Linked DNA regions of Cupriavidus taiwanensis LMG 19424. The protein of the gene in region 1 interacts with the protein of each later gene in a pairwise test. Links are inferred from orthologs where the notes say so. Each region holds a gene or a part of one and is shown on either strand. Other genes may lie near its edges. The genes, in order: nth and aceE.

Region 1 (5,981 bases):
AGTTCTCGAGCTGGCCCGACAGGCCATGCACCAGCAGCAGCGCCGGGCCTTGCCCGCGCTCCACCACATGCAGCCGCGCGCCGGGCACGTCGACAAAGCGGCCCGACGGCGGCATCGCCGCTTCGATGCGGCGGGCGGTACGCCAGGTGTACAGCCATAGCGCGGCGCCGGACAGCAGGATCAGGGCCGTCAACACGGCCAGGCTGGCCAGGATGACCGTCATGGCTGCACCTCGCTGGCGGCCACCGCCGTGTTGCCCCCCGTGGCGTCCTGGTGGCTGCGCGGCCCCCGCGGCGCCGGCACGGCGGCCGGCGGGGCGCCGAACTGGAGTACGCCATCGGCGATGCGGCCATGCCGGATCGTCAGCAGGTCCTTCAGGTAGTTCTGGTGCACGCGCCACGGCTTGCGGTCGCCCTGCCGTGGCAGCACGCCCGCGGCACGCTGCACATAGCCCGAGGTGAAATCCAGAAACGGCGTGGGCTGCACCGCGGCGGGCGCGCGCGGCACGGCGATGCGGTGGCCGTGGCGGTCCATGTGGCGCAGCAGGCGGCACACGTACTCGGCCGTCAGGTCCGCCTTGAGCGTCCACGAGGCGTTGGTGTAGCCGAAGGCCAGCACCAGGTTGGGCACGTCGCTGAGCATCATGCCCTTGTAGGCCAGGCAATCGGCGGGGCGGCGCGGCTGGCCGTCGACGGTGAGCGCCATGTCGCCCAGCATGTTCAGCTTGAGCCCGGTGGCCGTCACCACGATATCCGCGTCCAGCGACTTGCCGCTGGCGAGCTCGATGCCGTTTTCGGTGAAGCGTTTGATGGTGTCGGTGACCACCGAGGCGCGGCCCTCGCGCAGGGCGCGGAACAGGTCGCCGTCGGGTACCAGGCACAGGCGCTGGTCCCAGGGGTTGTAGCGCGGCGTGAAATGCGTCGCCACGTCGAAGCCCGCCGGCAACTGCGCCGCGGCCATGCCGACCAGGCGTGCCTTGACGCGTTCCGGCCGGCGCCGCGCCAGCTGGAAGAAGGTCATGCCGAGCAGCACGTTCTTCCAGCGCGTGGCGGTGTAGGCCAGCCGTTCGGGCAGCACGCGGCGCAGGGTGCGCGCGATGGCGTCCTCGCCTGGGCGCGTCACGATATACGTGGGCGAGCGCTGCAGCATGGTCACGTGCGCCGCGCTGGCGGCCATCGCCGGCACCAGCGTGACCGCGGTGGCGCCGCTGCCGATCACCACCACGCGCTTGCCGGCGTAGTCGAGCGACTCGTCCCAGAACTGCGGGTGCACGATGCGGCCGCGAAAGCGGTCCTCGCCGTCGAACGCGGGACGGTGGCCCTCGGCATAGCTGTAGTAGCCGGCGCACACATAGAGCAGGCGTGCGCGCAATCGCAGCCGGCTGCCGTCAGTGCTGCGTTCGGCTTCGACGGTCCAGCAAGCGTCGGCGCTGTCCCACGCCGCGCCGACCACGCGGTGGCCGAAGCGGATATGGCGCGTGATGCCGGTTTCTTCAGCGGTCTCGCGGATATAGGCGCGGATCGAGGGGCCGTCGGCGATCGCCCTGGCGCCGCGCCAGGGCTTGAAGCGGTAGCCCAGCGTGTACATGTCCGAATCCGAGCGGATGCCCGGGTAGCGGAACAGGTCCCAGGTGCCGCCGATGGCGTCGCGCGCCTCGAGGATGGCGTAGCGCTTGCCCGGACAGCGCCGTTGCAGCTGGCGCGCTGCACCGATGCCGGACAGGCCGGCGCCGACGATCAGCACATCGAGAACTGCGTCATCGGAACTGGCTTCACGCATGGGAGGCATCCGGTCGAGTGACACTTCTGACAACATAGGTTGTCAGAAGCGATCCCGCAAGTTTTCTGACAATAGGGAATGTCATAATGGCGCGCATGACCCCCGAGCTGACTCCCGCGCGCCGCTATCGCGGCGCCGAAGCCGAAGAGCGCCGCGCTCAGCGCCGCGCGCAACTGATCGCCGCGGCCGTGCAGGTCTATGGCGAGCGCGGTTACCAGAACGCCACGGTCAAGGCCGTGTGCGAGGCCGCTGGCCTGACCGAACGCTATTTCTACGAGTCATTCACCAACAGCGAGGCCTTGCTGCTGGCATCGTTTCAAACGGTGACCCATCGCCTGCTGCACACCTTGGCGCAGGCGGGCGAGGCGGCCGGCAACGACGGCCCGCAACGGGCGCTGGCGATGCTGCGGGCCTATTTCGGCGCACTGCAGCGCGAACCGCGTTCGGCGCGGGTGTTTCTGGTAGAGATCCGCGGTGTCAGCAAGCTGGTCGACGGCGCGCTGGCCGACTCGCTGGACGAGTTTGGCGGCCTGCTCGCGCAAGCGCTGCTGCCGCCAGGGCGCCAGCATGACCCGCTGCTGACGGCAGGCGTGGCGGGCGGGGTGGTCCATCTTGCCGTGCGCTGGATCCGCCACGGTTACACCCCCGATGTCGACGTCGTGGCGCGCACCGCGTTGCAGCTGGCGATGGTGCTGGCGCACGAGCCCGGGGAGGTAGCGGCTACAGCTGCGGTGCCGGGGTTTTCTCCCTGAACTCGCACAGCGGTTCGATGGCGCAATGCCAGCATTCCGGCTTGCGCGCCTTGCACACGTAGCGCCCGTGCAGGATCAGCCAGTGATGGGCGTCGTGCAGGAATTCATGCGGTACGCACTTGAGCAGCTTCTGCTCGACGATGTCGACGTTCTTGCCCGGCGCCAGGCCGGTGCGGTTCGAGACGCGGAAGATATGCGTGTCGACCGCGATGGTGGGCTGGCCGAACGCGGTGTTGAGCACCACGTTGGCGGTCTTGCGGCCCACGCCCGGCAGCGCTTCCAGCGCTTCGCGCTGCGCCGGCACCTTGCCGCCATGGCGCTCGACCAGGATGCGGCAGGTCTCGATCACATGCTTGGCCTTGGTCTTGTAGAGGCCGATGGTCTTGATGTATTCGCTCAGGCCAGCTTCGCCCAGCTCCAGCATCTGCCGCGGGGTATGCGCGACCGGGAACAGCCGGCGCGTGGCCTTGTTCACGCCAACGTCGGTGGCCTGCGCCGACAGCAGCACGGCGATCAGCAGCTCGAACGGCGAGCTGTACTCCAGTTCGGTGGCCGGGGCCGGGTTGACTTCGCGCAGTGTCTCGAAGATGGCACGGCACTTGGCAGCGTTCATGGTTCTTGTTTCCGGTCGGTAGCCGGGTCCTGGCCAGTATTGGGATCGTCCTGCCCCGGCGTCAGCCCGGCGCGCGCGCGCCGCGCATCGGCGGCGTCGATCTGGGCCTGCACCGCGGCCGACACGTTCTCGGTATTGCGCGGCCGCGCGGCCTGCTGCTTCTGCCGCGCCCGTTCGATCGCGGCCTGGATGATGGCGCGCTTGCGTTCCTGCGCGGCGCGCTCGGCATCGTTCTCGGGCGCTTCGGCCTGAACCGCGGCAAGCTTGGCGGCGGCCTTGGCGGCGAGGCGTGCGTCGTTTTCTTCGCGCTCGCGCACCAGCCGCGCCGTGCGCGCCAGGTAGCGTGCCTGCGCGGCATCGGCCTGCGCCTGCGACCACGCGTCCCAGCCGGTGCGCGTGCCGGTAACCGGCACCATGTCGATGCAGTCGACCGGGCAGGGCGGCACGCACAGGTCGCAGCCGGTGCACAGGTCGGGGATCACGGTATGCATCTGCTTGGCGGCGCCGGCGATGGCGTCGACCGGGCAGGCCTGGATGCAGAGCGTGCAGCCGATGCACAGGCTCTCGTCGATGCGGGCGACGGCGCGCGGCTGCTCGGTGCCGCGTTCGGGATCGAGCGGCAGGGGCTCGGTGCCCAGCAACGCGGCCAGGCGCTCGATACCTTGCGCGCCGCCCGGCGGGCAACGGTTGCAGGCGGCCTCGCCGCTGGCCATGGCTTCGGCGTAGGGGCGGCAGCCGCTGAAGCCGCACTTGGTGCACTGGGTCTGTGGCAGCAGCGCCTCGATACGGTCGGCGAGGGACTTGACGGCGGGATTCACGACAACGGACAGCAATCTAGGGGACAAGAGCGGATCAAAAAGCCGCGCCAGCGCGGCGCCGGCCACCGGCAGAGCGCCAAATTTGCGCGGTGCTGTGAGCGGTTGGCGACATAACGGCGGCCCTTACGGGGCGGACAATGTGCTGGCGGCCCCGGCGGCACCGGAGTCTCTGCGGACCCTGCGGTTTTCGCGCCGCAAGGATTATCCCCGATTTCGCCGGCGGACAGAAACGGCGATGATGCGCGTCGCGCGGCCGGATTGCCGCATTCCGGCCTGTGCCATAATCCGCGCAACGATCAACCACACTCCATGTCAACAGAGCCCAAGACCAAACGCGACCCGGAAGGGACGCGCCGACGCATCCTCGCTGCGGCCACCGAGGAATTCGCCAAGGGTGGTCTGGCCGGCGCCCGCGTCGACCAGATTGCCCGGCGCGCGGAGACCAACGAGCGCATGCTGTATTACTACTACGGCAGCAAGGAGGGCCTGTTCCTGGCGGTGCTGGAGAAGCAATACGCTAACTTCCGCGCCGCCGAAGAGCAATTGCACCTGGTCGACGAAGACCCGGTCGAGGGCGTACGCACGCTGGCCCGCTTCGTCTGGGACTGGTACTACGAGCATCCCGAGTTCATCCGCCTCGTCAACAGCGAAAACCTGCACGAGGCACGGCACCTGAAGAAATCCGCGCAGCTGCAGCAGTTGATCAATCCGGTGGTCGACGTGCTCGCCGACGTGATCCGGCGCGGCCAGCAGCAGGGACTGTTCCGCGACCAGATCGACGTGCCGCAGTTCTACCTGACCATTTCCGCGCTCGGCTACTACGTGCTGTCGAACCGTTACACCATCAGCGCCGTGATCGGCCGCGACGTGGCATCGCAGCAGGAGCACGAGCGCTTTGCCGAACTGCACACGGACATGCTGCTGAGCTACCTGAAGAAGCCATGAGCCGCCGGCAACGCTGCCCAGACAGAAACGCCCGCTTGCGCGGGCGTTTGTCTTTTACTTGCTGGCCACGGCCGCCGGGGCCTGGTGGTATTTGCGGATAAAGTCGCGCAGCTGCGGGTAGATGTCCTCGCGCCAGCGCCGGCCCGAGAAGATCCCGTAGTGGCCGCAACGCACGGCATTGAGGTGCTGCTTGCGGTTTTTCGGGATGCCGGCGCACAGGTCGTGCGCCGCGGCGGTCTGGCCCGCGCCGGAGATGTCGTCCAGCTCGCCCTCGATCGTCATCAGCGCCGTGCTCTTGATGTCCTGCGGACGCACCGGCTTGCCGTCGATCTCCCAGGTGCCGTTGGCCAGGCGGAATTCCTGGAACACCTCGCGGATGGTGTCCAGGTAGTACTCGGCGGCCATGTCGAGCACCGCGTTGTACTCGTCGTAGAAGCGCACGTGCGCCTCGGCGTCGTCGGCATCGCCCTCGACCAGGCTCAGGTAGTAGTCATAGTGCGAGGACAGGTGCCGGTCCGGGTTCATCGCGACAAAGCCGGCGTGCTGCAGGAAGCCCGGGTAGACGCGGCGGCCGTGGCCGGGATAGTTGGCCGGCACGGTGTAGATGACGTTGTTCTCGAACCACTCGTAGGACTTGTTGGTCGCCAGCGAGTTGACCGCGGTCGGGCTTTTGCGCGCATCGATCGGGCCGCCCATCATGGTCATGGTGCGCGGCGTCTTCTCGCCGGCGGACGCCATCAGCGAAATGGCGGCCAGCACCGGCACCGTGGGCTGGCATACCGAGATCACATGCAGGTTCTCGGCGCCGATATGACGGATGAATTCCTGGATGTAGTAGATGTAGTCCGACAGGTGGAAGGCGCCTTCCTCGACCGGCACCATGCGGGCGTCGATCCAGTCGGTGACGTAGACCTTGTGGTCCTGCAGCAGCGTGCGCACGGTGTCGCGCAGCAGCGTGGCATGGTGGCCCGACAGCGGCGCGGCCACCAGCACCACGGGCTCGTCCTTGAGCAGCTTGATGGTCTCGGGATCGTCGGCATAGCGCTTGAAGCGCAGCAGCTTGCAGAAGGGCTT
Region 2 (6,314 bases), 170 kb from region 1 along the record:
CACCGTCGATGACGCGGTGGTCCCACGACAGCGACAGCGGCAGCGTCAGGCGCGGCGCGAACTGCTTGCCGTCCCACACCGGCTTCATGTACGACTTGCACACGCCCATAATGGCCACTTCGGGCGCATTGATGATCGGCGTGAAGTACGTGCCGCCGATGCCGCCCAGCGACGAAATCGAGAAGCAGCCGCCCTGCATCTGGTCGGGCTTGAGCTTGCCGTCGCGCGCCAGCTTGGCCAGCTCGCTCATTTCCTGGCTGATCTCGAGCACGCCCTTCTTGTCGGCGTCCTTGATCACCGGCACAACCAGGCCGTTCGGGGTGTCGGCGGCGAAGCCGATGTTGAAGTACTTCTTCAGCACCAGGTTGTCGCCGTCGAGCGAAGCATTGAAGTTCGGGAACTTCTTCAGCGCCGCGACCGTGGCCTTGATCATGAACGCCAGCATGGTCACCTTGACGCCGGCCTTCTCGTTTTCCTTGTTCAGCTGCACGCGGAAGGCTTCCAGGTCGGTGATGTCCGCTTCGTCATGGTTGGTGACGTGCGGGATCATGACCCAGTTGCGGTGCAGGTTGGCACCCGAAATCTTCTTGATGCGCGACAGGGCCTTGCTTTCGACCTCGCCGAAGCGGGTGAAATCGACCTTCGGCCACGGCAGCAGGCCGAGCTCGCCACCACCGGCGCCGGCCGCGGCAGCCTGGGCCGGCGCGGCGGCCTGGCCGGTCATCACGCCCTTGACATAGTTCTGCACGTCTTCCTGGGTGATGCGGCCCTTGGGACCGGTGCCCGGCACGCGCGAGACATCGACGCCCAGCTCGCGCGCGAACTTGCGCACCGAGGGGCTGGCGTGGGCGGCCTTGCCGGTTGCGCCGACAGGGGCCGGCGCGGCAGCCGGCGCAGCGGCCGGCGCGGGCGCGGCGGCAGGCGCCGGCGCCGGAGCGGGCGCGCTGGCAGCGGCAGCCGGTGCCGCGGCGGCAGCGGCCGGTGCGGCAGCAGCGGCGGTGGCCGCGCCTTCCAGGATCAGCAGCAGCGTGCCTTCGGACACGTTGTCGCCGACCTTGACCTTGACTTCCTTGACCACGCCGCCCTGCGGCGAAGGCACGTCCATGGTGGCCTTGTCCGATTCCAGCGTCACCACCGCGTCTTCTGCGCTGATGGTGTCGCCCGGCTTGACGTGGACTTCGATTACCGGAACGGCGTCGTAGTCGCCGATATCGGGCACCTTGACTTCGATGGTGCCGCCAGCGGCGGCCGGCGCCGCGGCGGGAGCGGGAGCGGGAGCGGGAGCGGGCGCAGGGGCCGGAGCGGCTGCGGCAGGTGCCGGCGCGGGAGCCGGTGCGGGCGCGGCTGCAGGTGCGGCGGCAGGTGCGGCAGCGGCCTGCCCGGCCGGCTCCAGCATCACCAGCACCGAGCCTTCGGCCACGTTGTCGCCAACCTTGATCTTGACGTCCTTGACCACGCCGGCCTGCGGCGACGGCACGTCCATGGTGGCCTTGTCGGACTCCAGCGTCACCAGCGCGTCTTCCGCGTTGATGCTGTCGCCGGGTTTCACATGCACTTCAATGACGGGGACGGCGTCATAGTCGCCGATATCCGGCACCTTGATTTCAATCGCTTGACTCATTCAGTGTCTCCTGGGCAGGCCGGCACGCGCGACATCCGCAAGCGGCGAGATTACCTTCGCCGCCCGCTTCTGTCACGCCGCCGTGCCGCAAGGCGCCGTCGGGACTCGGCCCGAGGCGCCCGCGGCACGGCGTTGCCGTACTGCGGGGGTGGGTGCAGGCTGCCGGATCAGACCGACATCGGGTTGGGCTTGTTCGGGTCGAGGTTGTACTTCTTGATCGCCTCGGCAACCTTGTCGCGGCCGATCGCGCCCTCGTCGGCCAGCGCCTTGAGCGCGGCCAGCGTGACCCAGTAACGGTCCACTTCGAAGAAGTGGCGCAGCTTCTCGCGCGTATCCGAGCGGCCGAAGCCATCGGTGCCGAGCACCACGTAGCGGCGCGGCACGTACGGACGGATCTGCTCAGCGAAGGCGCGCACGTAGTCGGTCGAGGCAATCACCGGGCCGCGGGCCGACTTCAGCTTCTGCGTGACAAAGGCTTCGCGCTGGGTCTCGGCCGGATGCAGCAGGTTGTAGCGCTCGGCGGCCTGGCCGTCGCGCGCCAGTTCGGTGAAGCTCGGGCAGCCCCACAGGTCGGACTCGACGCCCCAGTCCTTCTTCAGCAGCTCGGCGGCGGCGATCACCTCGCGGAAGATCGTGCCCGAGCCCAGCAGCTGCACGCGCGGCGCGTTGCTGTTCTCGACGCCCTTGCGGAACTGGTACATGCCCTTGACGATGTCCTGCTCTACGCCAGCCGGCATTTCCGGATGCTCGTAGTTCTCGTTCATCACCGTCAGGTAGTAATAGACGTCTTCCTGTTCGGCGTACATGCGGCGCAGGCCGTCCTGCATGATCACCGCCAGTTCGTACTGGAAGGTCGGGTCGTACGAGATGCAGTTCGGGATGACGGCGTGGAACACATGCGAATGACCGTCTTCGTGCTGCAGGCCTTCGCCGTTCAGCGTGGTGCGGCCGGCGGTGCCGCCCAGCAGGAAGCCGCGCGAGCGCATGTCGGCGGCGGCCCAGCACAGGTCGCCGATACGCTGGATGCCGAACATCGAGTAGTAGATGTAGAACGGGATCATCTGCACGCCGTGCGTCGAGTACGACGTGGCGGCGGCGATCCAGTCGCACATGGCGCCGGCTTCGTTGATGCCTTCCTGCAGCACCTGGCCAGTCTGCGATTCCTTGTAGAACATCAGCTGGTCATGGTCTTCCGGCACGTACTTCTGGCCTTCCTGGTTCCAGATGCCGACCTGGCGGAACAGGCCTTCCATGCCGAAGGTGCGCGACTCGTCCGGGACGATGGGCACCACGTGCTTGCCGATCTGCTTGTCCTTCAGCAGCGTGTTCAGGATCCGCACGAAGGCCATGGTGGTGGACACTTCGCGGCCTTCGCCGGTGGCCTTGAGCAGGGCTTCGAACGCCTTCAGCTCCGGCACCTGCAGCGCTTCGGCCTTCTGGCGGCGCGCCGGCAGGTAGCCGCCCAGGTTCATGCGCGCCTGGCGCATGTATTCCAGTTCCTTCGAGCCTTCCTCGAAGGTGAGGTACGGCACGTCTTCGAGCTTGTCGTCGGCGACTGGGATATTGAACTGGTCGCGGAACTTGCGGATCGCGTCGACCGGCATCTTCTTCTGCTGGTGCGCGACGTTCATGGCCTGGCCGGCGTCGCCCATGCCATAGCCCTTGATGGTCTTGGCCAGGATCAGCGTGGGCTGGCCCTTGTGCTCGCTGGCGGCCTTGTAGGCGGCGTAGATCTTGTGCGGGTCGTGGCCGCCGCGGTTCAGGCGCCAGATGTCCTCGTCGGACCAGTCGGCGACCATCGCCTTGAGCTCGGGCGTGTTGAAGAAGTGCTCGCGGACGTAGGCGCCGTCCTTGGCCTTCATGGTCTGGTACTCGCCGTCTACGCATTCCATCATGCGCTTCATCAGCAGGCCCTTGGTGTCGCGCGCCAGCAGTGCGTCCCACTTGCTGCCCCACACCACCTTGATCACGTTCCAGCCGGCGCCGCGGAACTCGGACTCCAGTTCCTGGATGATCTTGCCGTTGCCGCGCACCGGGCCGTCCAGGCGCTGCAGGTTGCAGTTGATGACGAAGACCAGGTTGTCGAGTTTCTCGCGGCCGGCCATGCCGATCGCGCCCAGCGATTCCGGCTCGTCGGTCTCGCCGTCGCCCAGGAAAGCCCAGACCTTGCGGTCGCCAGCCTTGGCCAGGCCGCGGCTGTCCAGGTACTTCATGAAGCGGGCCTGGTAGATGGCCATGATCGGGCCCAGGCCCATCGACACCGTCGGGAACTGCCAGAAGTCCGGCATCAGCCACGGGTGCGGGTACGACGAGATGCCCTTGCCGTCGACTTCCTGGCGGAAGTTGTCGAGCTGGTCCTGGGTCAGGCGGCCCAGCAGGAAGGCGCGCGAGTACACGCCCGGTGCCGAGTGGCCCTGCACGAAGACCAGGTCGCCGCCGCTCTGCTCGGACGGGGCGCGCCAGAAGTGGTTGTAGCCGACGTCGTACAGCGTGGCCGCCGAGGCAAACGACGAGATATGGCCGCCGACATTGGTGTGCTTGTTCGCGCGCAGCACCATCGCCATGGCGTTCCAGCGGGTGTACGAGCGGATCCGGTGCTCGATGTCCTGGTCGCCGGGGATGCGGGCCTGCTGCTCGACCGGGATGGTGTTGATGTATTGCGTCTCGGCGTGGAACGGCTGGGTCACGCCGTTCACGCGAGCGTATTCGATCTGCTTGTCGATCAGGAACGCGGCGCGCTCCGGGCCTTCCGCGGCCAGCACGCCCTGCAGGGCGTCGAGCCATTCATGGGTTTCCTGGGGATCGGCGTCGTTGGCGCTCGAGGCGCCGAGGATCTGCTCTGGTACGGCGGACATGACTGTCTCCTGGGTGAATTCTTGGCTTCCGCGTCCGCGCTGGCGCGCCGGACACGACTCAACGTATGACTCGCACCGACTTGCGGAGGATCGGTGCCATTGCCGCCTTGCATCGGAGCCGCCGCCGGGAAACCTGTTCCGGTTTCTCCGCGCGGCAGGCGCATGGCTACCGCCCGCATTCTTGGGTCGGTCCGATTCTATGGAAGCCGAAAGTCGAGCACAAGCGAAATTTTCAAATTGCGATATCGTTTTTTATAATGTGGAATTATGTGGCAGCGCACAAAGAAGCACTGCCGAAAGGGCATGGCGCGTGTCGCCGCCCTGGCGGCGCCGGCATGCGGCGCCGGGATTTCATTGGCGCTTTCCCCAAGCGACGCACCGCAATAATCTCGGTACACTGGTCGGTCAGCCGTCAATCCCTCCCATGCCGTTTTCCAACCGCCTCGATCGTCTTTTCCGCAGCCTGCGCGCCGCCATGCTTCCTTCCGATGCGTCGGGTACAGCCAAGGCCGCGGGCGGCGAGTCCGCGCATGTCCCGCATGCGCCCTCCCCGGCGGCGGGCCTTGGGCCGATCGAAGCGCTCGGCTCCGACGACGGCGTCCCGGTGGCGCCGCCGCGCGGCCTGTGGTGGCTGCGCTGGCGCAACCTTGTGGCCACCAGCTGGTTCATGTTCATCCCGCTGGTTGCCATTGTGCTCTTCACCGTGGCGATGGGCGTGATCCTGTGGTCGCTGCACGAGACCGAGCGCCAGCAGCAGCGCGACGCGCTGTACCGCGACGCGGCGTGGGCGCAGCAGCGCGTGCGGCTCTCGCTGCTGAGCAACCAGGACCAGCTGGCCTCGCTGGCGCGCGACATCGCCGCCGCGCAGCTGGAGCAAGGCGCTTACCGCACCGCGGCGCAGGAGATCCTGCGCGAGAACCCCGAGATCGTCTTCATCAACTGGCTCGACGCCACCAAGCGGGGCCGCTGGTCGCTGCCGTCGACATCAGAGTTCGCCAGCCGCCTGCGCGAGAGCCAGGACCAGCCGCTCGAGCCCGAAGTGCTCGACACCTTCGATGCCGCGCGCGAGACCCAGCGCGTGGTCTACTCGCGCCCGCTGGTCAACGAGCGCGGCGACAGCTTCATGCTGATGGAAGTGCCGATCGTGCGCGACAACGAGTTCCTCGGCACGCTGGGCGCGCTGTATTCGATCAACGGCATCCTGACCCACCTGCTGCCGCCCGAGCTGACCGAGCGCTACCGCTTCTCGCTGATCGACAAGAACAACCAGACCCGCGCCAGCACCTCGCTGCGGCCGGTGCCGGGCAACGCGCTCTCGTATGAGGTGCTGCTCGACCCGCCGGGCCATTCGCTGTCGCTGCGCGCCGATGCCTACCCGCCGGCCTCGAACCTGCCCAACAACATGCTGCTGTGGCTGGTGGTGGGGCTGTCCTGCTTCCTGCTGTGGAGCCTGTGGAGCATGTGGCGGCATACCAGCCGCCGCTCCGAGGCGCAGCGCGCGCTGCTGGCCGAGACCTCGTTCCGGCGCGCGATGGAAAACTCGATGCTGATCGGCCTGCGCGCGCTCGACCTGAACGGCCGCATCACCTACGTCAACCCTGCGTTCTGCCGCATGACCGGCTGGCAGGAGAACGACCTGGTCGGGCGCCTGCCGCCCTTCCCCTACTGGCCGCCCAACGACCAGCAGGAGATGCAGAAGCAGATCGACCTGACGCTGCAGGGCAAGTCGCCCGCCGGCGGCTACGAGATGCGCGTGATGCGCCGCGACGGCAGCAGCTTCTACGCCCGCATGTACGTGTCGCCGCTGGTCGACAGCCGCGGCCGCCATACCGGCTGGA

Evidence for each region.
Region 2: the proteins of nth (region 1) and aceE interact in binary tests that used the Escherichia coli proteins (3 or more experiments, as listed by UniProt). The link is inferred for Cupriavidus taiwanensis LMG 19424 from one-to-one orthologs.

What each region holds. Positions count from the first base shown.
Region 1 is NC_010528.1:1,155,456-1,161,436, forward strand. Bases 1,323-4,253 are described here. They hold nth (endonuclease III), read right to left. Parts: upstream 3,145-4,253; coding sequence 2,500-3,144; downstream 1,323-2,499. Other genes in these bases: RALTA_RS05370 (flavin-containing monooxygenase), read right to left, coding at 1,323-1,779; RALTA_RS05375 (TetR/AcrR family transcriptional regulator), read left to right, coding at 1,866-2,531; rsxB (electron transport complex subunit RsxB), read right to left, coding at 3,141-3,962. In the rest of the region: RALTA_RS05365 (alpha/beta fold hydrolase), read right to left, coding at 1-223; more of RALTA_RS05370, read right to left, coding at 220-1,322; RALTA_RS05390 (TetR family transcriptional regulator), read left to right, coding at 4,272-4,907; RALTA_RS05395 (polyhydroxyalkanoate depolymerase), read right to left, coding at 4,962-5,981. UniProt on the Escherichia coli protein: DNA repair enzyme that has both DNA N-glycosylase activity and AP-lyase activity. The DNA N-glycosylase activity releases various damaged pyrimidines from DNA by cleaving the N-glycosidic bond, leaving an AP (apurinic/apyrimidinic) site.
Region 2 is NC_010528.1:1,329,648-1,335,961, reverse strand. What follows is about bases 1,589-4,852. They hold aceE (pyruvate dehydrogenase (acetyl-transferring), homodimeric type), read right to left. Parts: upstream 4,477-4,852; coding sequence 1,789-4,476; downstream 1,589-1,788. Other genes in these bases: aceF (dihydrolipoyllysine-residue acetyltransferase), read right to left, coding at 1,589-1,621. Also shown: more of aceF, read right to left, coding at 1-1,588; RALTA_RS06190 (PAS domain S-box protein), read left to right, coding at 4,952-6,314. UniProt on the Escherichia coli protein: Component of the pyruvate dehydrogenase (PDH) complex, that catalyzes the overall conversion of pyruvate to acetyl-CoA and CO(2).